3 regions of the Sporosarcina sp. SG10008 genome follow, and region 1 is predicted to be linked to each of the others. Evidence: riboswitches for the same ligand, from Rfam matches in the RefSeq annotation. Region 1 holds a riboswitch; each other region holds the start of a gene.
The links. Region 1 has a riboswitch for S-adenosylmethionine ahead of ACGLYD_RS22205 (MFS transporter). Riboswitches for the same ligand answer to the same signal wherever they lie in the genome.
Positions count from the first base shown of each region.

Region 2: linked by a shared signal. The riboswitch ahead of ACGLYD_RS19725 (cyclase family protein) and the one ahead of ACGLYD_RS22205 (MFS transporter) in region 1 are both predicted to bind S-adenosylmethionine.
Region 3: linked by a shared signal. The riboswitch ahead of ACGLYD_RS01920 (methionine ABC transporter ATP-binding protein) and the one ahead of ACGLYD_RS22205 (MFS transporter) in region 1 are both predicted to bind S-adenosylmethionine.

Region 1 covers NZ_CP172607.1:4,684,697-4,694,684, forward strand. The annotation lists gene metE (5-methyltetrahydropteroyltriglutamate--homocysteine S-methyltransferase) at 1-667, shown strand, start outside; gene ACGLYD_RS22175 (NADPH-dependent FMN reductase) at 1,297-1,863, shown strand; gene ACGLYD_RS22180 (winged helix-turn-helix transcriptional regulator) at 1,925-2,284, opposite strand; gene ACGLYD_RS22185 (pirin family protein) at 2,569-3,411, shown strand; gene ACGLYD_RS22190 (flavin reductase family protein) at 3,510-4,007, shown strand; gene ACGLYD_RS22195 (hypothetical protein) at 4,199-4,516, opposite strand; partial or broken gene ACGLYD_RS22200 (hypothetical protein) at 4,652-4,861, opposite strand; gene ACGLYD_RS22205 (MFS transporter) at 4,984-6,441, opposite strand; SAM riboswitch class I at 6,524-6,634, opposite strand; gene ACGLYD_RS22210 (5-methyltetrahydropteroyltriglutamate--homocysteine S-methyltransferase) at 6,663-7,781, opposite strand; gene metC (cystathionine beta-lyase) at 7,828-9,012, opposite strand; gene ACGLYD_RS22220 (methionine biosynthesis PLP-dependent protein) at 9,009-9,988, opposite strand, start outside.
Region 2 covers NZ_CP172607.1:4,195,739-4,205,726, forward strand. The annotation lists gene ACGLYD_RS19700 (urease accessory protein UreF) at 1-69, shown strand, start outside; gene ureG (urease accessory protein UreG) at 93-722, shown strand; gene ACGLYD_RS19710 (urease accessory protein UreD) at 757-1,521, shown strand; gene ACGLYD_RS19715 (hypothetical protein) at 1,569-1,961, opposite strand; gene ACGLYD_RS19720 (acyl-CoA thioesterase) at 2,065-2,541, shown strand; SAM riboswitch class I at 2,740-2,853, shown strand; gene ACGLYD_RS19725 (cyclase family protein) at 3,081-3,818, shown strand; gene ACGLYD_RS19730 (5-methyltetrahydropteroyltriglutamate--homocysteine S-methyltransferase) at 3,980-5,092, shown strand; gene ACGLYD_RS19735 (immunoglobulin-like domain-containing protein) at 5,140-5,619, opposite strand; gene ACGLYD_RS19740 (hypothetical protein) at 5,810-6,760, shown strand; gene ACGLYD_RS19745 (VOC family protein) at 7,088-7,456, opposite strand; gene ACGLYD_RS19750 (sulfite exporter TauE/SafE family protein) at 7,629-8,363, shown strand; gene ACGLYD_RS19755 (hypothetical protein) at 8,499-9,281, shown strand; gene ACGLYD_RS19760 (hypothetical protein) at 9,287-9,988, shown strand, end outside.
Region 3 covers NZ_CP172607.1:368,697-378,684, forward strand. The annotation lists gene ACGLYD_RS01880 (3-hydroxyacyl-CoA dehydrogenase/enoyl-CoA hydratase family protein) at 1-2,096, shown strand, start outside; gene ACGLYD_RS01885 (acetyl-CoA C-acetyltransferase) at 2,129-3,304, shown strand; gene ACGLYD_RS01890 (acyl-CoA dehydrogenase family protein) at 3,583-5,370, shown strand; gene ACGLYD_RS01895 (hypothetical protein) at 5,412-5,546, opposite strand; gene ACGLYD_RS01900 (arsenate reductase family protein) at 6,072-6,431, shown strand; gene gcvH (glycine cleavage system protein GcvH) at 6,507-6,890, shown strand; gene ACGLYD_RS01910 (toprim domain-containing protein) at 6,965-7,306, shown strand; gene ACGLYD_RS01915 (thioredoxin family protein) at 7,321-7,620, shown strand; SAM riboswitch class I at 7,675-7,780, shown strand; gene ACGLYD_RS01920 (methionine ABC transporter ATP-binding protein) at 8,005-9,030, shown strand; gene ACGLYD_RS01925 (methionine ABC transporter permease) at 9,023-9,691, shown strand; gene ACGLYD_RS01930 (MetQ/NlpA family ABC transporter substrate-binding protein) at 9,762-9,988, shown strand, end outside.

The DNA.
Region 1 (9,988 bases):
TGCTCAAACGTTAACGACGAAGCCTGTAAAAGGTATGCTGACGGGCCCTGTAACGATTTTGAATTGGTCCTTTGTCCGAGATGACATTCCACGTTTCGACGTATTGAACCAAATTGCATTTGCACTTCGTAAAGAAATTGAAGAGCTTGAAAAGAACGGTATTCGCATGATTCAGGTAGATGAACCTGCGCTTCGAGAAGGTTTACCGTTGGATCAAGATAAACGTGAAAGTTACTTAGATGCTGCTGTCTATGCATTCAAATTGGCAACTTCTTCTGTTGAAAATGACACGCAAATTCATACGCATATGTGTTACTCGGAATTCAGCGGTATTATCAAATCCATTAGCGCGCTGGATGCAGATGTTATTTCAATCGAAACGTCAAGAAGTCATGGCGAAATTATCGCTGCATTTGAGAACAATACGTATGATAAAGAAATTGGCTTAGGCGTTTATGACATCCACAGTCCACGTGTTCCAAGCAAGGAAGAAATGAAACAAAATATTAATCGTGCACTCAAAACAATTAATCCAAAACAATTTTGGATTAACCCGGATTGTGGCTTGAAAACAAGAAAAGAAGAAGAGACAATTGGCGCTTTGAAAATCATGGTTGAAGCGGCGAAAGAAGTTAGAGAAAGTCAATTGGCTACGCTTAAGAATTAATTATTTAAGTTGAAATGAAGATTCATTTCAAATCCGCTTAGGCTACCTCAGTAAGGCACCATTGCTTTGTTATTACATGTATTCATATGTTCACAATAAAAAAGGTATCTTCCCGTGCATTAATGACGGGGAGATACCTTTTTATTGTGGTCGGGGGATTATTGGTCTGCGAAGTATATGCTCGGTTGCGTGAGGGATATGATCGGTTACGTGAAGTATATGCTCGGTTGGTGGGGGATATGATTGGTCGCGCGGAGTATATGCTCGGTTGTCGTAGGATATAAATGGTCGTATGAAGGATATGCTCGGTTTGCGTGGTATATGATTGGTCGTGTGAAGGATATGCTCAGTTTGCGTGGTATATGATTGGTCGGGTGCAGGATATGCTCGGTTGGCGAGGGATATGATTGGTCGGGCGAAGTATATGCTCGGTTGTCGGAGTATATGCTCGGTTACGCAGGAAAATATGACGAGCTTAGGTCAGCATTTTTACTTTTGCCTTATGTGGTATCCTTTCATATACTATGGCACTTTGAAGTGCGTACTACCTAATTTGATTTACTTGTGTATAATTAGTATAGGAAGCTGAATTACAATCACAATCATATATAATAGAGGAGTTTTACATCATGGCAATTAAAGTTAAGGCAATTATCGGTAGTACAAGTTCAACTTCATTCAACTTAAAAATAGTTGAACATATGAGAAGTCGTTATGCAGATCAATTAGACATTACACCTGTCTTTATCAATGATCTTGATATGTTTTCAATTGATATAGAAAGCAACCCATCTGCAAACGTAGTTGATTTTAAAAATAATGTAAAAGATTCAGATGCTGTATTATTTGCAGTTCCTGAATATAACTTCTCTATTCCAGGCGCAATGAAAAATGCAATCGACTGGTTATCACGTGGTGGAGATTTCACACTTAAAAACAAACCTGGCTTCATCGTAGGATCATCTATGGGAGCATTCGGAAGTATCCGTGCGCAACTCCACTTAAGAGAAATTCTGTCAAATCCGGCGTTAGCTCCTATCTTACTGCCAGGTAACGAAGTATACATCGGTTCAGTTCATGAGAAAATGAACGAAGCTGGTGAACTTACTGATAAAGCTACAATCGATTTCTTGGATTCAGTAGTATTTAACTTTATTGAGTTCTATAACAAAACAAATGCTACAGTTAAAGCTTAAGTAATCTACTGATCATCAAAAACAGACACTCTCTGGAGAGTGTCTGTTTTTGATTTATCCATTATAGTGCGTCGCTGGTATTCTGGCTATTTCTTTTCTTTTCAATATGTGTGGCATGTCCGGTACCCCATTCGTGCATAATTGCTAAGACGGGCTGTAAGCTTTTTCCGTACTCCGAAATAGAATATTCAACTTTCGGGGGAACCTGCGGATAGATGACTCGGTTAATAATATCTTCATCTTCCAATTCCCTTAATTGTTTGGTTAACATTTTTTGAGTAATGTCGGGCATCAATCTTTTTAATTCACTAAATCTTTGAGTACCTTCAGTAATTAAATGCAGTAAAATAATTGGTTTCCATTTACCTACCAAGATCCCTAAAGCTTCGTCAACTTTACATAGTTCAGGCTTTATCTCCATAATAACCTCCATAGGTATCTTTTTGTATACTATAGCACTTTATAGTGCGTACTTCACATTCGGGTAGATTTATTCCATAATAACATATATAGTGATCCATTACTATTCGGTAAAATTTAGCTATATATACTGAACAAATGAACACCTTACTAAACTTAGCGAAAGAGCCTTACAAGGGGCAGCCGAAGCCTGTCTTAGGACGGGGCACCCCTTAGCACAGTAGCGAATACAATGGAATCTTTTAATTCAACATATACATCCAAAAACAGAAGGAGGAATTTAATATGAATAATAAATCGGTCTTTTCAAGGGGAATCAGAAGTGTAAGGGATGTCGTTTATCAGGAACACTCGCCAACTCATAAAGTAGGATTGGTCATTGAACCGGGAAACTGGGAAGAAGTCGATCCATTTCTATTGATGGCTGAAGACTTTTTTGGGCGTGGAACATTTGGCATGCATCCGCACCGTGGTATTGAAACAGTTACGTACGTCATTGATGGGACGCTAGAACACTTTGACAATAAGACTGGGGGAGGGGAACTACACCCTGGAGACGTTCAATGGATGACAGCGGGTAAAGGGATCATTCATACAGAGGATCCGGCTGTTGGGGAAACGGTTCAATCCTTGCAACTGTGGGTCAATCTTCCAAGTGATAAAAAAATGACGGAACCGCGTTACCAGAACATGCGTGCACAAGATATGTCAGTCCGTCATGAAGATGGCGCTACGATACGTGTCTTTTCCGGTTCATCGGAAGGTGTTACGGCTGATACGAAAAATCACGTGCCTGTTACGATGGTTGAATTGATCATTGAACCCGGTACCACTGTTACACAGGACCTTCCCGGCAGTTACAATGGATTTCTGTATATAATAGAAGGAATAGGGACATTTGGCATTGAAAGCGTGGAGGGGAAGAAGGGGCAGGTTCTCTGGTTGGAACGTGGAACAGATGAAGAACAAACTGAGGTGAAGATTCACGCAGAAGAGAAACTGCATATCATGTTATATGCAGGTAAGCCTGTCGGAGAAAAAGTAGTAGCTCGCGGCCCGTTTGTGATGAATTCAGAAGAAGAGATTATGCAGGCCTATAAAGATTACAGAGAAGGAAGATTCGAGTGAACATGTACCAGTGAATTTAGTGCGGAATCACAAAGTATGAAATATTCTAATAGATTTGATATGATTTTAAGTGAAATAAGAAAATGGGAGTTGCTGATATGGGAAGTAAGATAGAGCAGGTAGCGAGTTTTAAAGAAGCAATGGGGAATTATCCGACGGGAGTCACTGTCGTTACAGCATTTGATGCAGATAAAAAACCGATGGGGTTAACGGTCAATTCATTTGCATCGGTATCATTAGAGCCTTTACTAATTTTATGGTCCATTGATAAAAGAGTATCCACTTATAGTGACTTTCTAGATGCTGAAAAATTTTCGGTGAATATTTTGGCAGCAGATCAAAGTGAGTTATGTACGTTATTCTCGAGCAGGGTTGCTGATCGATTTAGTCAATGTGATTGGAAAGAATCGGATTTAAACCTACCAGTACTTTCAAATTCGCTTGCGGTTTTACAATGTAAGACGGTGCAACAAATTGAAGCTGGAGATCATACGATATTAATAGGCGAAGTATTAGATATTCAGAATGAAAGTAAAGAACCACTTCTGTATCACCGTAGAACTATAGGTGCAATTCCAGAAGAATTTTATGGCTGACAGTGTCTATACAATCTTCAGTGTAGAAAGGCGTGTCATCAGTTTAATCTACTGATGACACGCCTTTTTTTCTTGAAAAAGAGGCTCTGTTAAAGTTTAATGTTGATATAGGGGGAAACTTCCAATTATCCAGAAGTTCTAATTCGTAGTACAGCCTTCTTATACTAAGGTACCCATTTATGGAAAAAATGTTAGGAATAAATTTCTTCTTTTTTGCTATAAATTTCATAAGCAAAATAGCCAACTAATAAACCTATCCCAGGTCCCCAAGCAATTGCAGATAGTAAGGGAATTAGGGAAAATATGTTTAAAAGTACAGCAATAGCGAATCCAATCATCATTCCGAATGGTATTAAACTATCTAATAAATTTTGAGCACTTTTTGACTTTTTCTTACCAAGCGTGCCTTTCTTATACTTATGTTTCATTCTTAGAATTACAAATACTGCAATTCCACCCACTATTACAATGGGTAGTAAAATACGCACAAATTCCAAAGTTGAGCCCATATTATAATCCCTCCTTTCTTTTGCTTTTGAATTGATTCAATTTTAACATAGTTTATTCCATTAAATGGTCCGTTAGTTGAATAAGAACTACTTTTTATAGTGCGAATCCTATATATGTTGACATAAAGAATCCACTCAACAACGCACGGCTACCCCTATGAGGCGCCTTCGCTGGAGATTATATAGAACCATTAGTTCAACATATATAGGTGCATCATAGGTTTCTGTATTTTGTGTTAGATTTCCTCTGATAATCAAGTCATTCAAAGTGACTTCATTTCTCTGATATTGGCTACTTTCTAATACTTGAAACCAAGTGAGATAGTTGTTCAAATATTTAGTTGCAGCTCACCTGGAATAGTGTCTAGCCCCACGAGCCATTGCCGCAGAACATCGCGATCTTAGCCTGCCTACTTCCTTTGATTGAATTATGCCTGTTGCATCTCAAAGGGCATCTTGCGCTTTTCTCAAGCCAAGGATACAACATTCTTGCGGACCGCCTTACTGGAGATGGCTAGCACTAGAACTAGGCCCGCCGCCATTAATGCACCATCGAGTAGAAGTGGCAAGCCCCAGCTGCCGGTGTTATCTCGAATCACCCCGGAGACGACAGGTGAGAGAACTGCTCCGATTTCTCCAATCAAATTGAGCATTCCAAACATGGATCCTCTGCTTTTTTCGGGCGTCAAATCGGAAGCCAGAGCATGTGCCACCGGTTGCAATGCAAAAAAGAATAATCCGGAGACAAACAAAATGATAGACATAACGATGGGATTGTTATTGCCCATCATGACATAGACTGCAAATATAAAAATGGTTACCGTCAGTACAGCGGTTAGCACAGCAAGGACGTTACGTCGCCCATTTGGACGATTGGCCACTATGTCAGAAATTTTGCCGCCAAGAGGAAAACCAATGATTCCAGCCAAACCATTAAACGATGCAATCAAAGCGGCAGCCATTAATGCACCGCCACCGAAATCTTTGACGATAGAGACGGACCAAAATCCGTAAAACCATAGATGCCACATGATAGGGATAAAGAACAAGTACAATAAGAAGAGATTCTTATTCGCTATTAACGGTTTTATTTCAGACTTCTTCGTTGTGTATAAATAAAGTATTAAGAGCGGACAAAGTGCAACAAGAATGACCGCAATCGCGATAGAGGACAGACCTAGTTTGACGGAAAAGTAATAGATGCCCATCACTATGACAAGAAAAACGGCTGAGTACATGGACATGTACAATAGGCCTTTGCCAAACTGTGCTTTAATACCAGGTGAAGTTAAATCTACAGAAGCACTTGAATCGTTTTTGGGCTTCATATATTTAAATAGTAGGAGTGCAATAATGAGTGTAATTGTTCCGGTCACGAAAAAAGGAAAGCGCCAAGCCCCTTCACCCATAAATGGTTCTGCGACTGTAATAAGATAAGGGACGCCAAGTGTGCCCGCTGTCAGACCAACAGATAATCCGGTAAGCGCCACACCCATTCCTAATCCAACTTTTTCAGGAGGTGTATGATAGGCAATATAAGAGCGGTCATTCGAATAAAAAACGCCTTCGCCTAGCCCGAGTAGGACTCGGAAAAGAATAAATGCAACAAGGCCTCCCACCAAACCCGTTAATAAAGTGGCGATTCCAGCCCAAACAATACTTAAAATGATAATAGCACGATAGCCAAACCTGTCCCCAAAGTAGCCACCAGGAAATTGCATTAACATAAAACCGGCAAAAAATAAACTACCAATCAATCCGCCAATTCCATGGGGGTTTGCCACGTCTGCAAAAAAAGAAACTTCATTTTCAATCATATATGTAATGATCGGCCCAGTTGCAACCCGGTCAACGTAAGAAACAAACCAACCTAAAAATAACAAGCCCCAAATCGTATGATATCTTTGCAAACCTTCCTTTTTCATTTCTCACACTTCCAATTCTATTGTTAATAAAACAAAATGCCCCTCCACTGTGTTAGTAGAGAGGCATTCGAGAGAAAATACCCTCTCATTTTCCAAAGCATAGTGCTTTGCAGGAATTAGCACCTTATCAACATGATTGTTGAATGGTTGCCGGGTTTCATAGGGCCAGCCCCTCCACCGCTCTTCATAAGAGTTTTATTAGCCTATTTAATTTGTAAAGGTTACTGCCAAACGTCTTGCGCGATAGTTACAACATGACGAACTTTTTCCCATTGTTGTTCTTCAGTTAACTGATTACCTTCTTCTGTTGATGCGAAGCCACATTGTGGGCTTAAGCATAGTTGATCTAAAGGAACATACTTTGAGGCCTCTGCTATTCTTGCTTTAAGCTGTTCAGGGGCCTCTAATTCGCCGAATTTAGAGGTGATCAAGCCTAATACGACGAAAAGGTCAGGGCGATTGACATGGCGCAACGGTTCAAAACTGCCGGAGCGTTCGTCGTCAAACTCAAGGAAAAGACCGTCAACATCTAATCCGCCGAAAATTGTTTCGGATACATCCTCGTAGCCACCACTAGAAAAATAGGTCGATTTGAAGTTGCCGCGGCAAATATGCATCGTCACGAGCAAGTCGGCAGGCCTTTTCGCGATGGATTCATTGATGGCACGTGCCGATAGTTGTACAAGTTTGTCAGGATTTTGCCCCTTCGCTTTCAATGTTTCCCTTCCTTCTTCCGATAAGAAGGAAGCCCAAGACGTGTCATCGATTTGAAGATAACGACATCCCTCATCGTACAGTGCTTGAATTACGTCTTGATAGGCTGTAACCAAGTCATCAAATAACTCTTCGTCATTTGCATAGATGCCTTCTTCGAATGTCGCTCTGTGAATCAGCATATTCGGGCTTGGAATCGTGAATTTTGCGACTGCATCACCTGCGATACTTTTCAGGAACTTGAAGTGTTCAATCATGTAATGGTCGCTAAACCCAATTTTTCCTGTCACTCTAATGCCGTGTGCTTTCGTTACAACACCATTGAATTGGAGTCCTTTATCTGTTTCGAAAAACTCAACGCCGTCAAAGCCAGAAAGGAAGTCAAAATGCCACCATTTACGGCGGAATTCTCCGTCCGTCACAGAATTAAGTCCAGCTTCTTTTTGCTTTTCGACGAGCTTTGTAATTTCTTCGTCTTCGATTGTGCGTAATTCCTTGGCAGTGATATCACCGGTTTCTCTTTGCAAACGCGCCTGCTTTAGGCGTTCTGGTCTTAAAAAGCTCCCGACGTGATCTGCTTTAAATGGTGCTTTCGTCAAAGTTTGTTCGGCTATAGGTTTTGTCAATTTAAATTCCTTCTTTCCAATATAATAATGTTTTCTTTAATGGTACTTAATTAGGTATGGCAACTTTTTCACTTGTTTTAATCAAGGCTTGATCAAAATCGGCAATCAAGTCATCGACATGCTCGAGTCCAACAGAAAAACGTAGCAGACCATCGGTAATACCACGTTTCTCCCGTTGTTCTTTAGGCATGGCGGCATGGGACATCGTTGCAGGATAGGAGAGAATTGATTCAACTCCGCCTAGACTTACTGCGAAAACGGGTATCCGAACGTTTTCAACAAAGGCCTTTGCTGCATCTCTGTTTGGCAAACGGAAAGATAAGACAGCGCCTGGACTTGTCGATTGTTTCGAGTGGATTGCGTGTCCTGGATGACTTGCTAACCCTGGATAAAACACCTCATCTACTAACGGGTGGTCGTTCAAGTACGAGGCTATTTTACTCGCCGATTCGGATGACTGTGTTAAACGGGCACCTAGCGTTTTAATTCCTTGAATTAACGCGTAAGAATCTTGTGCGCCTAGAATAGAGCCGAAAGAGTTTTGAATGAATGCCAATCGATTGCCAAGTTCTTCACCCTTTGTAACCGCTAGCCCAGCAATGATATCGCTATGCCCCGATAAAAACTTGGTAGCACTATGAACAACGATATCAACTCCAAGATCTAGTGGACGCTGGTAAAGTGGCGACATGAATGTGTTGTCGAGAAACGTCAGACAGTCATTCAATTTTGCAAGTTCAACAATCGCTTTAATATCTGTAATGCCCAAACGCGGGTTGGATGGTGTTTCAATATAGATTACTTTTGTATTTGGACGGATTGCACGTGCGGTTTCATCTACATTCGCTAGATCTACAAATGTATGGTCGATACCGAATTTCGGTAATACCTCGGTTACGAATCGGTATGTGCCGCCGTAGACATCTTGGGTAACTACGATATGGTCACCCGAAGAAAGGAGCATAAATGTAGCCGAGATGGCAGCCATTCCGGAAGCAAAGGCCAATCCGCGCGAACCGCCTTCTAGTGAGGCAATTGTTTTTTCCAACGCATCCCTCGTTGGATTGCCCGAACGGCTATAATCATACGGCCCGAATGCATCGAAGCTTTCCTGATGGAACGTTGAAGATAAGTAGATAGGAACGTTGACAGCACCTGTTTTTTGTTCGTAATCTCCGCGGGTCGAAGCATGGATAATAGTCGTTTCCAACCGTTCTTTATTCAAACTCATCGTTGTAGCACCCCGCTATTCAAAGTTGCAAACACTTGCTTCAAATCTGCGATCAAATCGTCAGCCTCCTCGACTCCGACAGAGAAACGTAAAAGTCGGTCGCAGACGCCACGTCGTATTCGTTCTTCACGAGGAATATCGGCATGGGTTTGCGTTGCTGGATAAGTAATGAAACTTTCCACTCCGCCTAGACTTTCCGCAAATGTAATGAGCTGCAGATTTTCAAGGAATGGCCCGACCGATTCACTATCGTTCAGCCGAAATGATAGCATTCCACCTTTTCCTGGATAGAGAACGTCCGTAACAAGTGGTTCATCTTTCAAATAATTGACGATTATTTTCGCGTTTTCATCATGCTGTTTCATTCTTAAATGCAGTGTTTTCAGCCCTCTGATGATTAGCCAAGAATCGGAAGGGGAGAGGACTGCGCCGATAGCATTATGGTTGGCGGCAAGTTGTTCGCAAATTTTTTCACCTTTTGCAACGACAAGTCCCGCGAGGACATCGTTATGTCCACCGATATATTTCGTTGCGCTGTGCATGACAATGTCAGCCCCGAATTCAATCGGTCTCTGGAAATAAGGCGTTAAAAATGTATTGTCGACAATCAACAGTAAATCATGCTTTTGAGCCAGTTCTGCATACTGCCGAATATCAAATTCTTGCATGAGTGGATTGGTCGGTGTTTCTATGAAGAGCGCTTTTGTCTTCGAAGTTATCAACTTTTCGGTCTCGTTCACATCGGCGAAACTCGTATACGTTGTACCGATTGAATAAACGTCGGAATACTGTTCGAGCAAGCGATATGTGCCACCGTAAATATCTTCTGGGACAATCAATTCATCTCCAGGACGGAACAGTGTCAAGATAAGCTGAATCGCCGCCATACCAGAACTGCATGCATACCCTGCATCACCGCTCTCTAAGTTTGCAATTCCATCTTCCAATATGGAGCGGGTTGGATTTTTTGTCCGTG
Region 2 (9,988 bases), 490 kb from region 1:
AACGCGTTAGGTATTGAACTTGCTTCTATGAAGCATGAGTATTTGTTCTCAAGATTATTTATTTCATGATGGATTGAAAGGAGTTTTTATAAATGAAACCAGTACGTATTGGCATAGGTGGACCAGTTGGATCGGGCAAAACATCGCTCGTCGACCAACTTACACGTGCAATGCACAAAGAATATAATGTAGCGGTCATTACGAACGATATTTACACGCGTGAAGACGCTCAATTTTTAATAAATAGCGGTGTACTTGAAGCGGATCGCATTTTAGGTGTTGAAACGGGAGGTTGCCCACATACGGCTATCCGCGAAGATGCTTCTATGAACTTCGCAGCAATTGATGAACTGAAAAGTCGTTTTGAAGACCTCGATATTATTTTCGTGGAAAGCGGCGGAGACAACTTGTCCGCTACATTTAGCCCAGAGCTTGTTGACGGCTATATTTATGTTATCGACGTTGCAGAAGGTCAGGATATTCCGAGAAAAGGCGGACCTGCTTTGACGCGTTCTGATCTTTTATTGATCAATAAAACGGATCTTGCTCCATACGTTGGCGTTGATCTTGAACTAATGGATAGCGACGCAAAAAAAATGCGTAACGGACGTCCATACATTTTTACAGATGTAAGAACACAGAAAAATGTTGACCAAGTTGTCGCTTGGATCAAGCACAATATGCTATTAGAAGGTGCGGGATCCGCTGGTTCAAATGCTTAAGCCGTCTCGCGCCATCCACCACGGAAAACTTGACTTGGAATTTGAGCCAAGAAGAGGCTACACACGGATGCCCCATGTTTTCCAACAGCCTCCATTGAAGGCGAGTCGTGAACTGTACGAAGGTAAAAACCCGACAGCGACTGTCTACATAATGGAGTCCTCTGGAGGCATGGTCGCCGGGGATCGAAATGACATTACAGTGAAGCTTGCTCCAGATAGTAGCGTAAGGTTGGTTCAGCAGTCCGCTTTAAAGATCTATCCATCGTATACCGGAGACACTTGTGTACAGACCATTAACATCGAACTCGGAGAAGGGGCACGCCTTGAATGGATGCCAGAAGTAATTATTCCGTTTGTAGATGCAAAATTCCGAGGTGACACGACACTTCGAATCGCACGCGATGCAACCATATTATGGGGTGAAATCGTTGCCCCAGGACGTGAAAAGCGTGGCGAGATATTTGATTATCAATCATTCCATACGAATTTCAAAATTTTTGTCGAGGATGAATTAATTGCTTTTGACTCTCTGCATTTCTCACCAAAAGAAACGGCACTTGGTGATATCGGTGTACTGGAAACTGCAATGTATATCGGTTCAATCTGGCTCGTATCGCCGAAAGCCGCAGATGTAGACGTCCGCGCAATACAAGAAACATTGCGGGTCGAAGAAGGTTTAAAAGCTGGTATGACAAGGCTTGAAGGAAATGCAATCCATTGCAGATGGCTTGCAGTTGATCAGTGGACCATGCAGGAAGAGATGAAGCGTGTATACGCGTTGTTGGCAGAAATAGTTTAAGAGGACACTCCAATGAGGGGTGTCCTCTTTGGGTTTGAAGTTTTACATCACTTCGATACCCTTTTTTTATTCCATTTTTTTATTAAAAAATCCATCAACCAGGTATAGAGAAACATCGAACCGACTAGGACAACAGCAATGTAAATGTATTGCAAGAAAACTGGAATGTTATACTCCTTTATGAAATCCCCTGAATAAAGCATGATGAAAACCAGCGCTATAAGAAGTACAATCATACCTATCGCATAAATAACCATAGTACTTAGAGGCGTTGTCCGAAGTGTCTTACGGATGGAATCCCTAGATTTTAAAGCTCTTATAAGTAGATATAAAAATAAAACGAGTGATAGATAGTCATTTGCTACAAACAATAAAATAAGTCCAAGTAATATAATCGACCAGGTGATTTTTTCATAGTATTTATCAATAAATTTCAGCATTAATCTTCCCCCAGTATGTGTATACTATATATACGGAATGATTGATGGAAAAGTTTCCTTTTATCACAAATTGAATATGTTCTACTACAAAGGAGTTTGTCGTATGCAAGAAAAAAGACCAATGGGCCAATCACGAACAATCCAGACGAAGCTAGTATTGCCGCCAGATACCAATCATCTGCAGACAATTTTCGGCGGAAAAGTTCTCGCGTATATAGATGAAATCGCTGATATCACGGCAATGAAACATTCAAAAACAGCGGTTGTAACTGCTTCAATCGATTCAGTCGATTTTGTATCGTCGGCGCGTGTAGGAGATGTACTTGAACTTGAGGCAATTGTCACGTCAACTGGCCGTACATCGATGGAAGTATTTGTATCGGTCCATTCAATGAACCTGCTTACAGGCGAAACAAAACTAACAACCGAATCCTTCCTAACGATGGTTGCCATGGATGAAAATAACAAGCCTACTCCTGTGCCGGGCATTTATCCGGAAACAGAGGCTGAAAAGAGTCTATTTGAAACAGGCCCCGCACGCCGTGAACATCGGAAATTGCGGAGTGAGATGAAACATTAAATAATTTGTTATGGAAAAAGCCCACGGCAAGTTATGGGTTTTTTTACATTGTGTCGCGTATCATTTCAATGCCATTTCTACTTTTCACATAAAATGTTTCATTGTAAAAACGAGTATAATCTAAATAATTCATGTTTTGTGTATTGACAATCTATTCGGAAGACTGTATTGTACTCATTAACAACTAAATACGTAACTTTCTTATCCAGAGAGGTGTAGGGACTGGCCCGATGATACCTCAGCAACAGACTTTTAAAGTACTGTGCTAATTCCAGAAGCGTAAGTGTAATGCTTACTGCTTGGAGATGAGAAGAGCAAATAGCGAATTCGCCAAAACCTCTTCTTGGAATTTAGAAGTGGTTTTTTGTTTCGTCTAGGCTCCGGGCGCCAGATGCTTGGGTCATAAGTTAAAGCTGCTCTGCGGCAAAGAACGCCGCTACGCATCTTCATCTTATGCCTGACGCATCTAAGCGGGCGCCCTTCGCTTTTGTTACTTCTGGAGACTAAAGTTACCTTCAAAAAATGAAGGGAGACTTATTGTGTCAAATGAATTAATCAATGCAATTGCTTTATTAAAAAAGAAAGAATGGGTCGATTTAACACATACTTTCGGGCCTGACTCACCCCGTTTTTCAGCATTTGATGCAGCAGAGTTTACAACATTATTTGATCACGATGATGGATTTTTCGCACAGAGCTTTAAATTTGCGGGACAGTACGGCACACATATTGATGCACCAATTCACTTCGTTCGTGATACAAGATACTTGGATGAATTGGGTTTGAAAGAATTGGTATTACCGCTGGTGGTCATCGATAAATCGAAAGAATCTGATGCAAACCATGATTTTACATTAACTGTTGAAGATATTCTGAAGTTTGAAGCTCAGCACGGGCAAATTGAGGCAGGTACATTTGTGGCATTACGCACAGATTGGGGCAAACGCTGGCCGGATAATGAGGCATTTTGCAATAAAGATGCCGATGGGAATAACCGTATACCGGGTTGGGGCCTTGCTGCTTTGAAGTTTTTATTTGATGAAAGAAAAGTAAAGGCTGTCGGTCATGAAACTTTCGATACGGATTCAGCCATTGATTTTCAAAAGAACCAAGCTCTTTTAGGCGAATATTATGTTCTTGAACAAGATACCTACCAAATTGAGCTATTAACAAACCTAGATAAAGTGCCCTCAAAAGGCGCGGTCATTTTTAACATCGTTCCGAAGCCGGAAAAAGCATCAGGATTCCCGGTACGCTCATTCGCGATCCTGCCGTAAGAAAAGAAAAAGGGCCCGCTCATTTGCGTTCCTATCGTAAGAAAACAAGAGAATCCGCTCATTCGCGTAATAGCCATAAGAAAAAAAGAGGATTTGCTCATTTGCACTCCTGACCTAATAAAACCGTAATTTACTCCTAAAACAGAAAGAAGGAATATACCATGACAAATCAATCGACAACACTAACACAAGCACCATTCAGAGCGGATCACGTTGGAAGTTTACTACGACCAGATAATTTGCATAAAGCGCGCAAAGACTTCAAAGAAGGCGTAGTTACTGCACAACAATTACGAGAAGTAGAAACAAAGGAAATTAAACGGGTTGTTGATAAGCAAATTGAAGTTGGTTTGGAACTTGTAACAGACGGTGAATTTAGACGTACGTGGTGGCATTTAGACTTCTTGGAGCATTTGAACGGAATTGAAGGATATGTGCCAGAGACTGGCTACGTATTTGATGGTATTGAAACAGAACGATATAACGTTCGAAACACAGGCAAGATTTCGTTTGACCCTAATCATCCATTCATTCAAGACTTTGTTGAGTTTAATGAAATCGTAGGCGGCCGTGCCGTTGCGAAACAAACGATTCCAAGTCCGAATCAGCTCTTTAATATCGGAATTCGTGATGAAACGATTTATCCTGACATTGAAGAATTTGCCAACGATGTTATTCAAGCATACAAGGATGCTTTGAAAGCATTTTACGAAGCTGGTGTACGCTACTTGCAGTTGGATGATGTCTATATCGCGGGGCTTTCTGCACCGAATATCCCGTTTAACGACGGAGCCTATTCAAGAGAACAACTAATCGACTTGGCACTACGCGTCATTAATGGCGTTTTGGAAGATAAACCTGAAGATCTTTTCGTAACAACACACCTATGTCGCGGAAATTACCAATCGACGTGGGCGTTTGAGGGAAGCTACGCACTGATTGCACCCACACTTCTTGCAAAAGAAAAAGTGGATGGCTTCTTCCTTGAATATGATGATGAGCGTTCAGGAGACTTTAAACCGTTGGATCATGTGCCAAATGGCGGAGCGAAGGTTGTCCTTGGTGTTGTTACTTCGAAAAATGGAGAAGTGGAAGACAAGGATGCGGTCATTGCGCGTATTCAAGAAGCCACACAATACGTGCCACTTGAACAACTATGCTTAAGTCCGCAATGCGGATTCGCTTCAACGCATCACGGCAATAAGCTAACAGAAGAGCAGCAATGGGAAAAGTTGAAATTCATTGTGGACGTGGCAAAGGAAGTTTGGGGTTAAACTGATAAACCGGAACAAGGCTCATATGCTTTGTTCCGGTTTATTCCTTATTCCACTGTAAATGGCACAGCAACGGATAATTCGTGCATGGGCTCGCCTATTGAAATAAATGTTTTCACAAGACGGTATTCACCTGGAATCAGTGTCACGCCGAGCGCGTCGACCGAAAAGGTCTGCCGTGCTTTATTGCCGGCTGACAACACGTTTCCAAAGTCTTTGAAGGACGGGTTCTTTAAGAATACGGCATCTGAATACGTAATAATATACCACTGGCCATCTTTATTTACTTCAATATGATAAAATTCGCCCAACTGGTAATCGGATGAGCTGTTATTTCGTACAAGCGTCTTAATGATGGATGGCGAACCAACGAATGAATCTTCGTCCAATACAAGTGATAAACCTTCTTCTGATGAAAACATTTCCTGGTCAGGCACGGGATCGGGCAGTGTAGAAACTGCGGGTTCTTTTCCGCAGGCGGAGAGGGGGAGTATAAGAACGATTGCAATTAACAGCAGTTTATTCATGATGGAAACACCTCCACTTCTAGCATATACCTTTAAGGGTGGATAAACCTTGATTGATATCAATAAATAGCTGTGGATAAGTTAATTCCCATGAAAATTCATTGATTGTTATCCACATGTGGGTAAAATATAATGTGTAAATGAAACTTCATCCACTTATTTTCGTATAACAGAGAAAGGGGTGGAGTCAATGAGACAGGAAATACAAGAACGACAAATGGGATTGACGATGATACGTACTGAGCGCAACCGAGTGAAAAGGCGTCTTGAGGGCACGGAGGTAAAACTTAAAGACGCAATTATACAACGTGATAACTTGCATGAAAAACTGACAAAAGAACAACAGGATGTAGTGAAGCTTGGCAAGTTTTCTTTTATGAATAAGATAAGTGAGTGGACAGGCAAGTGGGATGAAAAAATGGAGAAGGAGATTTCAGAAGCAGCGGATGCGGAGCTCCATTATAATGAAGCAGAAAAAGTAGTGACGGACTTGGAAGCGGAAGCGGTCCGATTACGTGAAGAGATTAAAAATCCAGACTTCGACTATATCGAGGAAGAGTGGGCGGATTTTCTGAAGGAGAAAGAGACTTGGATTCGATTCAATGACACAATTGCGAATGGGACGTTACAAAAAATAGCAGATGATAGAGTACGACTGCGTTCAATGCTGCGTGAAATTGACGAAGCCTGCGATGCAGGTAACAAGGCAAATCGGGCACTCGATGCGGCGCTGGAGAAGCTTGGGGCGGCAGAAGGATTGTCGGTATGGGATACATTCCTTGGCGGTGGCTTGCTAGTATCGGCTCTTAAATACTCCGAAATTAATAGCTCCGATGATCTTGTCCATCGCGCGCAACGTACCCTCCGCCATTTTGAGACGGAACTGATGGATGTCCAAAATGCCGCGACTGAATCATTCACGGTGAACAAAAGTGACATCTTTACATTTACAGATCTGTTTTTCGATAATATTTTTTCAGATTGGATGATTCATTCCCGCATTACAGACGCGAAAAGTAAGCTGAACGATGTGCTTCAAGATGTGCGCAAGGTTCAAGACCGACTTGCGAGAAAGCGTGATGAATTGTTGCATGAATTAGAGAGGCTAGATGTACAGGAGCGAGAAATTATTGAAGCGTAATGGATTGCAAAGGTAATTAGGACGATTGTCATGGCAACCGAAGAAACTGTAAGGGCAACCCGTGGAACAGTCATGGCAACCGCTAACTGTGAGGGCAACGTGTCAAACTGTGAGGACAATCCATGGAACAGTCATGGCAAGCGCAAACTGTGAGGACAACGCGTCAAACTGTCATGGCAATCGAAGAAACTGTAAGGACAATCCAACAAACTGTCATGGCAACCGCTAAAACTATAAGTGAAAACCACCTCATTCTTGAAACAGCAGGACGCAGCTTATGCATCCTGCTGCGCTATGAAACGAATTTTGAGCAACTTCCGTATTGCTTCATTCAAATTCCAAAAACTCAATTCGGTTGCCAAAAGGATCATGTGTAAAAAAGCGTGATCGCCCTTCGATTGGAAGTTCTTCACTAAACGGATAATTAGCTTCTTCCAACCGTAATTTCAATTGCTCCAGTGCATTCACTGTAAAACCGGGATGCGCTTTTTTCGCAGGCATGAAATCCTGCTGAATACCGATATGCACTTCTTGTGAGCCACAAAGGAACCAGCAACCCCCGCGCCCCTTCAAGTTTTCTGGTTTTGGAATCTCCTCCATACCGAGCAATTCCCCGTAAAACTTCCGTGCTTTATCTTCAGACTCGGGCGGCGCTGCAATTTGGATATGATCAATTCCTGTTAGAAACTTGCTCATTGCTCAACACTCCTCTGAACGTAATACCTTCAGTATAATCTCCATTCAGCTGTTTCACTAATACCATTTTCCGAGACTAGTACATAAGGAATACTTATCAGCTTGAATGAAAGCGATTGATTTTCCCAATTGGTTAAATAATCGTATACTATAAATGAAGGAAGTGTGGGGAATGGATTACATACTTATATTTTTCATTGGAATGGCTGCGATGACACTTGGAACGCTTGCAGGTGGGGGTGGCCTGATTACGGTCCCGGCTATGTTGCTCATGGGTATCCCAATTCACTCTGTCCTTGGGGCTGGGAAGATTTCAACAACAGTTAGTTCGTTTTCTACTTTTATAACAGTCCTACTGAAAAAGCAGGTTACATTTAAAGAATCATTTTGGATTATACCTATATCACTTTTCGGTGGATTTACAGGTGGTTTTATAGCAACACGCTTGACGGAAAGTACAATGTACATTATAGCGGTTATTCTTCTTATCATTGCTTTTCTTACATCATTCCTTTCCAAAGTAGACTTCTCAGGGGAAGAAAGCTTAAGGCCGACGAAAGTAGCGATTCCGGGATTACTCGGAATTGGAATATACGATGGGATGTTTGGACCGGGGCAAGGCACTCTACTTCTGTATTTGTTCGGTCACTTACGAATTGCGTACATTCGGGCAATTGGCTTTGGTCGTCTTGCAACGTTTTCGAGTGGGTTTGGTGCAGCCATCAGCTATATCGCCATGGGCAAGATTATTTGGCCAATTGCCTTTGTACTCATGGCTGGTTCCTTATCGGGCGCGCAAATCGGTGTGCGACTTGCTGAAAGGTTGAATCCGGATCACGTTAAAATATTATTGCGCATTATTACGATAGCGTTGATCGTCCAGCTTATCGTCAATAGTTTTCTTTAACTAAAACACCTCATCCGCTTGAAAGGAAGAGGTGTTTTTTTAATGGGTGAATTTATCCCAACAAATCCCTTTACAACATCCTTGCATATAGTGTACTATTTAACTAATACACCGACATGTAGAGGGGGAACGCTGATGAAGCAGTGGAATGGATTGTTGAAAAAAGAATGGGTGACGTTGAAGTGGCCGTTACTCGTTAGTGCATTGCTTGGGATTATTGTAATGTCGTTTGTTCCACATTTAATAGCCAACATTTTTGGTCTTGAAGTACATGTTTTTGAAGTGGTGCTTGTTATCTGTTTTATTTGGGCGGGTGCAAGTGTATTAGCACCGGTTATTGCATTGTTTATAATGCTGGAAAGGGAAATAAAACGTCCGGATGTGTGGTTTCATTCGACGGCGTCCATTTTTAAATTGGTTGGAGCGAAAGCATTTTTTGCATCCCTTATTGGTGCTGTGGGATTGTTAATTCCAACACTAGTTCTTGCGGTTCAACACGTATTATTCAGCTCGACAATGGCTACATTTGATGATTTGTTTTTCTTTGGAAGTATTTTTATAGTCATGATTTTTGCAGTATCGATAATATTCATGAGTATCGGGTTTTTCTTCTGGGTCATAGACCGACTTATGAAGCCATATTTAAAGGGATTTTCAATTGTTGCTACGATTATTATATTCCTTGTTGCTTCTCGGCTATATAGTTTATTTGTCCTCTCCGAACTATATGAGAAACTAATTCTAATAGGCCCTATTGATTTAATGAAAATCAAAAATCCGAAAATTAATGTGGATTTTATTTACCTCGAGCATGCTGAAACTTTTTTTTACACGGGTGAAATTGTATTCGATATTTTCTTCACGTTCATAATGTTCATCATTGCAGCTGTCCTTTTTGAGAAGAAAGTGAGGTTGTAGACTATATGAAAAAATGGAAAGGATTATTGCGAAAAGAATGGGCGCAAATGAAATGGAGACTTGTTATCTTTGTATTAATCACTAGTGTGATTCAATACTTGGGAGTAAATCGCATAGCTTATGGGTTGCCGGAAGACTTTTACGCTTCAATTCAACCGATGATTGCCCTTTGTTTCATGCTCCACTTGATTATGGCGGTATCGTTATTTTTCGATAGCCTTGGAAAGGAAATGGGGCGTCTAGACATTTGGCTTCATTCCCCAGCATCAATACGGCAGCTTGTTTACGCAAAGTTCTCACTGATTGTCCTAACTGTCGGCTGTTCGCTTTTGTTGTGCGGGACGATTGCAGCTATCTCCAATTACGCACGCGATGGGGCGGTTCCTCTTGTAGATGATCTGTTTTTATATCTTAGTGTGGGTGTTGTCATTTTGTTGAACGCTATTTATGTAATGGCAATCGTTTTTTTCTTCTGGTCGATATACCAAGTGTTTCGTTCCCGTATTGGCTTGTTCTCAATCATCGTGATTATTGCCTTGGTCAACATATGGATCATTGGATGGGGATATGTCTGGTTTACGGAAACACTCCAACTAGTAATGGAAATGGGGCCAATGCACGGCCCGATTAAAACGGTAGATTTCTTAATGTTTAACAATTATATTGTCCCGAGCGGATCGATTTTAACAATCGGCAGTCTTATCCTC
Region 3 (9,988 bases), 390 kb from region 1:
AATTAAAAGATGTTGACTGGATTATTGAAGTGATTGTTGAAAATCTTGATGTTAAAAAAGGTTTGTATGAAAAAATAGATGCAGTTCGTAAACCAGGTACAATCATCACTTCAAATACATCGGGTATTAGTGTTGAAGCGATGGCGGCAGGACGTTCGGAAGATTTCCAAAAACATTTCATGGGCACACATTTTTTCAATCCACCGCGTTACTTGAAATTACTTGAGATTATTCCAGCGAGCACAACGGCTCCGGAAGTTATAGAGTTTATGACCCGTTTTGGTGAAGATACGCTTGGTAAGGGAGTTGTCATTGCAAAAGATACGCCGAACTTCATCGCGAACCGAATCGGTACATATGGCCTTCTTATCACATTACGCGAGATGGAGAAACGCGGCTATTCGATTGGAGAAGTTGACTCGGTGACGGGTACCTTGATTGGCCGTCCGACATCGGCAACATTCCGTACGCTTGACGTTGTTGGACTAGATACGTTCATGCATGTGGCGAAAAACGTTTACGACAAGACGGAAGGCGAAGAGCAAAAAGTGTTTGAATTGCCGCCATTCATGAAGAAAATGATTGATAATGGCTGGATTGGTGCCAAGGCAAAACAAGGATTTTATCTGAAAAAAGGTAAAGAGATTCTTGAACTAGATACAGAGACATTTGAATATAGTCTAGCTAAAAAATTGAAAACACCTTCTATTGAAATGGCTAAACAACAAAAAGGACTTGCTAATAGAGTGAAAACGCTCGTCTATGCGGATGATCGCACTGGTGAAATCTTGTGGAATATCCTGTCACCAACATTGCTTTATTCTGCAGAACTAAACGGTGAAATTGCAGATGATATCGTTGCAATCGACAATGCCATGAAATGGGGCTTCGGATGGCAGCAAGGACCATTTGAAATCTGGGATGCAATCGGCGTAGCAAAATCTGTTGAGAAGATGAAAGATGAAGGCGGGAAAGTTCCAGCATTCGTTCAAAGTTTGCTCGACAAAGGCTATGAAACTTTCTATAAAGAAGAAGACAATGAACTTTACTTCTTCGATGGAGAAGATTACAAGCTTGTTCCTGTTAATGAAAAAGTAATTGACTTGAAGCGCTATAAGCAAAAACATGGCGTTATCAAAAAGAATTCAGGTGCTAGTTTAATCGACCTTGGCGATGGAGTGGCACTTCTTGAATTCCATTCACAATCGAATTCAATTGGTCCTGACATCATTCAAATGATCAACTTCGCCGTTGATGAAGTTGAGAAAAATTTCAAAGGGCTTGTCATTGGAAATCAAGGCAAAAATTTCTGTGTAGGTGCAAACCTTGGAATGATTCTAATGGAAGCGCAGGATGACAATATCTTTGAACTTGATTTCACTGTTCGCTCATTCCAAAACGCCATGATGAAAATCAAGTATTCCTCAAAACCTGTTGTTGCAGCGCCATTTGCAATGACGCTTGGGGGAGGGACTGAGGTTTGTCTACCGGCAGCTCATATTCAAGCTTCAATGGAAACGTATATGGGACTTGTTGAAGTCGGCGTTGGTTTGATACCGGGTGGTGGCGGAAACGTAGGACTTTATACGAAACATTTAAAAGGATTGCCAAAGGGCGTTCACATTGACTATCAATTTGTTGCCAATAAAGTTTTCGAATCAATCGCGACTGCAAAAGTGTCTACTTCAGGAGACGAAGCACGTGAAAATAACTTCCTCGATTTCGCAGATGGTATTAGTGTCAATGCAGATCACTTAATCTATGATGCGAAACAGGCAGCTATTGCATTGTTTGACATGGGTTATAAAGCACCTAAACGTGAGAAATTCCCTGTTACAGGTGATTCGGGTTATGCAACGATGCTTCTCGGGGCAGAGGGCATGTTCCTATCTGGCTTTATCAGCGAGCATGATCTGAAAATCGCGAAGAAGCTGGCGTTTGTTTTATCCGGCGGAAAAGTACCATACGGAACACTTGTTGACGAACAATATATGTTGGACCTTGAACGTGAAGCGTTCCTTAGCCTTGTGGCGGAACCAAAATCACAACAGCGTATGCAACACATGCTCGTAAAAGGTAAACCGTTACGTAACTGATTTAAAGTGCATAGCAAAGAGGAGGAAATTCAATGCGTGAAGCAGTACTAGTAGCCGGTGCACGGACACCGGTGGGAAAAGCGGGTAGAGGTTCTCTTGTAACCGTACGCCCGGATGACTTAGGGGCACTTGTAATTAAAGAAACGTTGAAACGTGCTGGGGGCTATGATGGCCCAATTGATGACTTAATTATTGGTTGTGCGATGCCTGAAGCTGAACAAGGGATGAACGTTGCGCGAAATATTGGTGCACTTGCAGGTCTTCCTGATACGACGCCTGCAATTACGGTAAACCGATTCTGTTCATCAGGTCTTCAATCAATTGCTTATGCAGCTGAACGCATCATGCTCGGTCACTCGCAAGCAATTATTGCAGGCGGCGTCGAGTCAATGAGTATGGTACCGATGATGGGGAATACAATCCGACCGAATGCTCACTTAGCAGAAACGGCTCCACAATATTATATGGGAATGGGTCACACTGCTGAGCAAGTTGCAGTAAAATACGGTATCACGCGTGAAGAACAGGATGAATTTGCTGTGCTGTCTCACAAAAAAGCAGGTGCAGCGATTGCAGCTGGAAAATTCGATGATGAAATCGTGCCAGTCGAAGTCGTAAAGCGTTCTGTAGATGATAACGGAAAATATAGTGAGAAGAATTTCACATTTAAAATGGACGAAGGAGTCCGTCACGGAACAAGCGTAGAGGGATTAGCGAAATTGCGTCCGGCATTCTCCGTAACAGGTACTGTTACGGCAGGTAACTCGTCACAAACATCAGACGGAGCAGGCGCAGTACTTGTGATGGACCGCGAAGTGGCAGAAGCGCAAGGCTTGAAGCCAATCGCGAAATTCCTGTCATTTGCTGTAGGCGGCGTGCCACCTGAAGTGATGGGAATCGGCCCAATTGTAGCCATTCCAAAAGCACTTAAAATTGCAGGGCTTTCTATTGAGGATATCGATGTATGGGAGTTAAACGAAGCGTTCGCGTCTCAGTCACTTCAAGTTATCCGTCATCTAGGCCTTGATATAGATAAGGTGAATTTCAACGGCGGAGCAATCTCCCTCGGGCATCCACTCGGAGCAACAGGATCTATCTTAACAATTCGTATGATGAGTGAATTAAAACGTCAAGGTAAACAGTTCGGAGTCGTTACAATGTGTATCGGCGGCGGAATGGGCGCAGCCGGCGTGTTTGAGCTTTTGTAAACACTATATATTCGGCACCACTTATTTAGAATTAACTAGGTGATATACCTCACCAGTATAACGAACAATTCTAGCGAAGGAGCGACAAGTGTGAGCCGAAGCAATCAGACCGACAATGCTCTTCTGGCGGGCTTATTGCGTGAGGCCATCACCAAGCGACAAAGCGGTGTAGGAAGAACATTCTATTTATTAAGTGCTGACTATCTAGTAAACAAACCAGTGAATTTTATATTAATAGTGGACATATAAACCGTTAAGATTAAAAGGAGGAAACAACATTGACTGAATTAAAAACAAACGAACTGATTAAAGGTGGAGCTTTTCTAACGGAAGACATTGAAGCAAACCGTGTATTTACGCCTGAAGATTTTACTGATGAACAGAAAATGATTGCGAAAACAGCAGAAGACTACGTGAAAAATGAAGTTCAACCTGTTGTCGAAAATCTTGAAAACCATGAATTCGAGCACTCTGTAAGACTACTGAAAACTGCGGGGGATCTTGGACTTCTAGGAGCGGATGTACCAGAAGAATATGGTGGTCTTGGACTCGACAAAATTGCGTCTGCACTTATCTCTGAAAAGATGTCCGTAGCAGGCGGATTCTCGATTACTCATGGCGCACACGTTGGTATCGGAACCCTACCAATCGTACTTTTCGGAAATGAAGAACAAAAGAAAAAGTACTTGCCAAACTCTGTATCAGGTGACAAAATCTCTGCATATGCACTAACTGAGCCAGGCTCTGGTTCTGATGCATTGGGTGCGAAAACAAATGCGAAATTGAATGCTGCTGGAACACACTACATCTTAAATGGTGAAAAACAGTGGATTACGAACGCAGGATTTGCAGATATTTTTGTTGTTTACGCGAAAATCGATGGCGATAAGTTCTCTGCTTTTATTGTTGAAAAAGAATTCCCAGGTGTATCTGTCGGAGCCGAAGAGAAAAAGATGGGTATCAAATCTTCATCTACTCGTACGCTAATCTTACAAGACGCAGTAGTACCAGTTGAAAATTTGCTAGGTGAAATCGGTCGCGGACATATTATTGCATTTAATATCTTGAATATCGGTCGCTACAAATTAGGAGTCGGCACAATGGGCGGATCTAAACGTGCGCTTGAGCTTGCAATTACTTATACAAATCAACGTCAACAGTTCAAAACACCAATTTCTTCATTCAACTTGACGAAACAAAAACTATCAACAATGGCATCTAAACTGTATGCGGCTGAAAGCTTGATTTACCGTACAGTTGGTTACTTTGAAGAGCGTCAAAGCCAGTTGAGTCTTGAAGAGCAAAAAGATGGTAAAGCAATTGCGGCAGCAATCGCAGAATACGCAATCGAATGTTCTATCAATAAAGTCGTGGGATCTGAGGTATTGGATTACATCGTTGACGAAGCAGTTCAGCTTCACGGCGGATACGGCTTCATGCAAGAATATGAAGTAGAGCGCATTTATCGTGATTCACGCATCAATCGTATTTTTGAAGGGACGAATGAAATCAACCGTCTGCTAGTACCAGGTACATTCCTGAAAAAAGCAATGAAGGGCGAATTGCCATTGCTTCAACAGGCGCAAGCACTTCAAGAAGAACTTCTTATGATGATGCCTGAAGAAATCGGTGACGAAGCACTTGCACAAGAAAAAGCACTTGTGAAAAATGCTAAGAAAATCGGTTTGCTTGCTGCTGGTCTTGCTGCACAACGTTTTGGCACGAAGCTTGAAGCAGAGCAAGAGGTACTTGTAAATATTGCAGATATCGCTAATAATGTTTTTGCGATGGAGTCTGCACTTCTACGTACAGAAAAAGCAATTGCACGCAGCGGAGAAGAAAAAGCGCAACAGAAAATCCTTTACACACAAATCTTCTGCCAAGAAGCATTTGAAGAGATTGAAAGAGATGCAAAAGAAACACTTCTTGCGGCTGTCGATGGTGATAATCAACGCATGATGATTTCAGCGCTGCGTAAATTGACTCGCTCGAATCCGTATAATATCATCGCTAAAAAACGCGAAGCTTCAGTTAAGCTAATCGAAGCGGAGAAGTATATCGTATAACACGTATGTAGATTAAAATTACCTTGATCACACACTGGGCGTTACGTGTATTGCTTTTTTTGTATCGCTTTGAATTGAACAATTTCAATACCATTATCGAGATGTATTGATAAGTAGGGATGCGACTCTGTCGCATCCCTACTTATTCTTTCGGTAATCGCATGGTTTTTGTTCATTTGCCGCTCTCCAAAGACATTGATACAAGAAGTGCCGAAGCTTTTTTGGACGAAAGAATGGCTAGCTTCTCACCTAAAGATAAGCGGTCAAAGATATAATTTTGACCGCTCAATCCTTCTCTATAGTATCTCCATATTTATTTTAAGGAAGTGTCAATTTCCTATAAGGCATCACATAATCTTTGCAAAAGTAAGCAAAGAACGCAATGTACAACGTGCGAGAGTGCCCGAAATTGCATCTTCGGGCACTTACAATCTCTATAGAAAGTCATCTTTTCTATTCTTTCAAAGCACCTGCCCCACGGTAATAATATCGTAATTAATTCGCCGAAAGCGGGCCGAAAATAGTAAAGGGTTATAGCGGTTTACAAACCCTACTCGCTATCGTATTATGCAAGTCAATAATTAATCAACAGACGTGATTGTTTAATGAAGTAAAATTGACGATCTCACTTTGACGTCCAGGTAGCAATAGGCGCCCAGGTGTTTTTTCTGTTATAATGGCGAAAATGGAGGCGTTGCGGTATGGGATTAGTTTATTACGGTTATCCAAAGTGCGGGACATGCAGGAAAGCAAAAAAATGGCTTGAGACGAACAACTTGGACTTTCAGGAAGTGAACATAGCGGAAGCTCCTCCTTCAGTAGAAGAACTTGGCAAAATGATTGCGGCATCGGATTTGGAGTTGAAAAAGTTTTTCAACGTTAGTGGGACGAAATATAGAGAGCTAAACTTGAAAGACAAATTGCTCACAATGACAGATGAAGAGAAAATTAGCTTGCTGTCATCTGACGGTATGTTGATTAAGAGACCAATTGTCTTCGGTGATGGTAAGGTGACTGTCGGATTCAAGGAAGAAGAGTTCGACAAAGTATGGACTAACTGATTTCCTATCTTGTCTTTATTCGAGAAATATGACAGAATTGAAGAGAATGAAACTATTTATTTGGAGGGATACGGAATGAGCACACCAAAAGATCTGCGTTATTCTGAAGAGCATGAATGGGTAAAAGACGAAGGTGGTAACTACCGCATCGGTATTACTCACTTTGCACAATCTGAACTAGGCGATATCGTATTCGTTGAACTTCCATCTGTCGGAGATGACATCAAAGCGGACGAGCCTTTCGGAAGCGTTGAATCTGTTAAGACAGTATCAGAACTTTATGCACCAATCAGCGGAAAAGTAATTGAAGTGAATGAAGGACTTGAAGACAGCCCTGAATTTGTCAATGAATCACCGTATGAAAATGCATGGATGATCGTTGTTGAACCTTCAAATGTTTCTGAACTGGATGAACTTATGTCAGCTGAAGCGTATGAAAAAATGACTGTCGGAGAATAACTAAGACAAGGCGCCGGTACTTTTTCGGCGTTTTTTGCATCTTTATATAAAAAAGAGCGAAGGAGGGGCCTCTTGTGTCGGATGAAAGAGTAATTATCGTCGAGGGCGGTTCGGATAAGAAACGTTTGGCACGAATACTTGTTGAGCCTGTCGAAATTATTTGTACGAACGGCACAGTAAGTCCTTATCGGCTTGAAGAATTGCTTGCACCTTACGAAGAACATGAACTATTTGTCTTCGTTGATGCGGATGAAGATGGAGAAAAGACCCGTGTTTTATTCAAAAGAGAGTTCCCGGCAGCAATCCATTTGTACACAGAAAAGGTTTATCGGGAAGTGGAGACGACCCCATACAAAGTGTTGGCTACAATACTACAAGGTGCGGATTTTAAAATCAGACCGGAATTTCTAATTTAAAGGATGTAGAATTAATGGAAACTTGGACACGCGAACAATGGGAGATGGCTTTGAAAGAGTCTTCAGTGGCAGCGTTTTATTTATATACACCAATGTGTGGAACTTGTGCAGTCGCATCTAAAATGATGGGAGTTATTACCGTCATGAGACCGGGAATACCAATCGGGAAAGCAGATTTGAATTACGTACAAAATATTGCAATTGACTATGAAATCGAAAGCGTTCCTTGCCTTCTTATACAAAAGGATGGCGTTTTAACCCATAAAATTTATGCATTTCAATCAGTACCGTATCTACTTGAAGAAATAGATTGACAATAGATATGGAACTTTGATATACTTCGTCTTAACATTCAATTGAATAGGTCACTCTTATTAAGAGAGGTGGAGGGATAGTGCCCTGCGAAGCCCGGCAACCGTCACGTAAGTGAAATGGTGCCAAGTCACACAAAGCATACGCTTTGAAAGATGAGAGATTGGACAACGTTTATTTTCGATAACGTCAAGCCTTTCTGCCCGTCTGCAGGAAGGCTTTTTTGTATTGAAAAGCGGAAGGCGCCGCTCAGCCCCGACAGGCACAAGTCAGATTGCGAAGGGGGCGTACCTAAGCCACCACAGCGAACTGCCTTGTGACCCGAGGGGGTGGCGCCTGAAGCTAGACAAAATTAGTAACAAAACAATTTTTCTGAGGTGAAAAAAATGATTTATTTAACGGATATAAATAAACGATACGGTGAAGGGCCAGGCAGTATTTCAGCAGTCGAAAATGTATCGCTTGAAATTACTGACGGTGAGATTTTTGGAGTCATCGGCTATAGTGGGGCAGGAAAAAGTACGTTGATTCGACTACTGAACGGTCTTGAAATGCCAACGTCAGGTAGCGTTAAAATAGGAAGTCTAGAAATATCAGCAATTAAAGGGAAAGAGCTAAGGGAAGCACGACAAAAAGTGAGTATGATTTTCCAACACTTTAACTTACTGTGGTCTAGAACAGTGAAGGAGAATATCGCTTTCCCTCTTGAAATCGCGGGTGTACGAAAAGCCGAGCGTGATAAGAAAGTGGCGGAACTGATTGAATTAGTTGGTTTGGCTGGTCGTGAAAATGCATATCCATCCGAATTGTCTGGAGGTCAGAAACAGCGCGTAGGGATTGCTCGTGCGCTTGCAAACGACCCTGAAGTCCTTCTTTGTGACGAAGCGACTTCAGCCCTTGATCCAGAAACAACGGATTCAATACTAGACCTTCTAACAGGAATTAATGAACGACTTGGACTGACAATTGTGCTTATCACACATGAAATGCACGTTATCCGGAAAATTTGCCACAGAGTTGCAGTTATGGAGGCAGGGAAAGTTGTTGAGTTGGGAGATGTCCTGGATGTGTTCCAATCACCGAAGGAACCGATCACAAAGCGGTTTGTCTCTCAAGTGACGGAACCCGTGGAGGCGAAGCAGGCAATGGCGCATATTAAGGAAGAATTTCCTGCCGGCACGCTTATCAAGCTTGTATTTGTAGGGGAGCGGACAGAACAACCTGTGCTCGCAAGTCTTATTCGGAAATTCACTGTCGATGTGAATATCGTGCAGGGAAACATATCCCATACACATGGCGGGGCATACGGCACACTGATACTTCAGCTGCTTGGAGATTCCTCAATCATTGAGGAAGCAATTCAATACCTCAATGAAAATGATGTTCAGACGGAGGTGATCGGTAATGATTGAAAACCTTTTTCCGAATGTCGACTGGACTAAAATGTGGGAAGCAACAGTGGAAACACTCTATATGACTGCGGTTTCTACATTGTTCACTTTAGTTATTGGGTTAGGACTTGGAATTTTACTCTTCCTATCTAGTCCCGGTCAACTTTGGTCGAATAAGTTGGTCAATATTATATCAGGAGCATTCGTCAATATTTTTAGATCCATTCCGTTTATCATATTAATCATTTTACTTATTCCGTTTACGAAATTTCTTCTTGGTACAATCCGCGGACCGGATGCAGCGATGCCGGCACTTATTATTGGGGCGGCTCCGTTTTATGCAAGAATGGTGTTGATTGCATTACAGGAAATTGATAAAGGTGTAATTGAAGCTTCGAAGTCAATGGGAGCGAAAACGAGAACGATTATTTTTAAAGTTCTTATACCGGAATCGATGCCTGCACTTATTTCAGGAATTACTGTAACAGCGATTGCACTCGTCGGGTACACTGCTATGGCTGGGATTATCGGAGCAGGTGGACTTGGGACTCTTGCATACTTAGATGGATTCCAGCGTAGCCGGGAAGACGTTACACTTGCTGCAACAATCCTTATTTTAATTATCGTTTTCATCATTCAATTCATCGGGGATTTTGCGGTGAGGAAATTCGACAAGAGATAATAGTTAGTACAGTAATATCAGGCCAAGCCTGTAAATTATATAAAAACATAGAAAAAGGGGAGAAAAAATCATGAAAAAGCTTTTAGGGGGAATAGTATTAGCAGTACTTGTATTGGCATTGGTAGCTTGCGGAGCGAAAAATGACAGCGATGATAAAAGTACAAGTGGGGAAGACAAAGCTGACAAAGAAACTGTTGAAGAAACGGAAATTGTCATTGGTGCATCTAACACACCGCACGCAATCATTTTAGAAAAGGCAGCACCGATATTGAAAGAAAAAGGAATCGAACTTGTCAT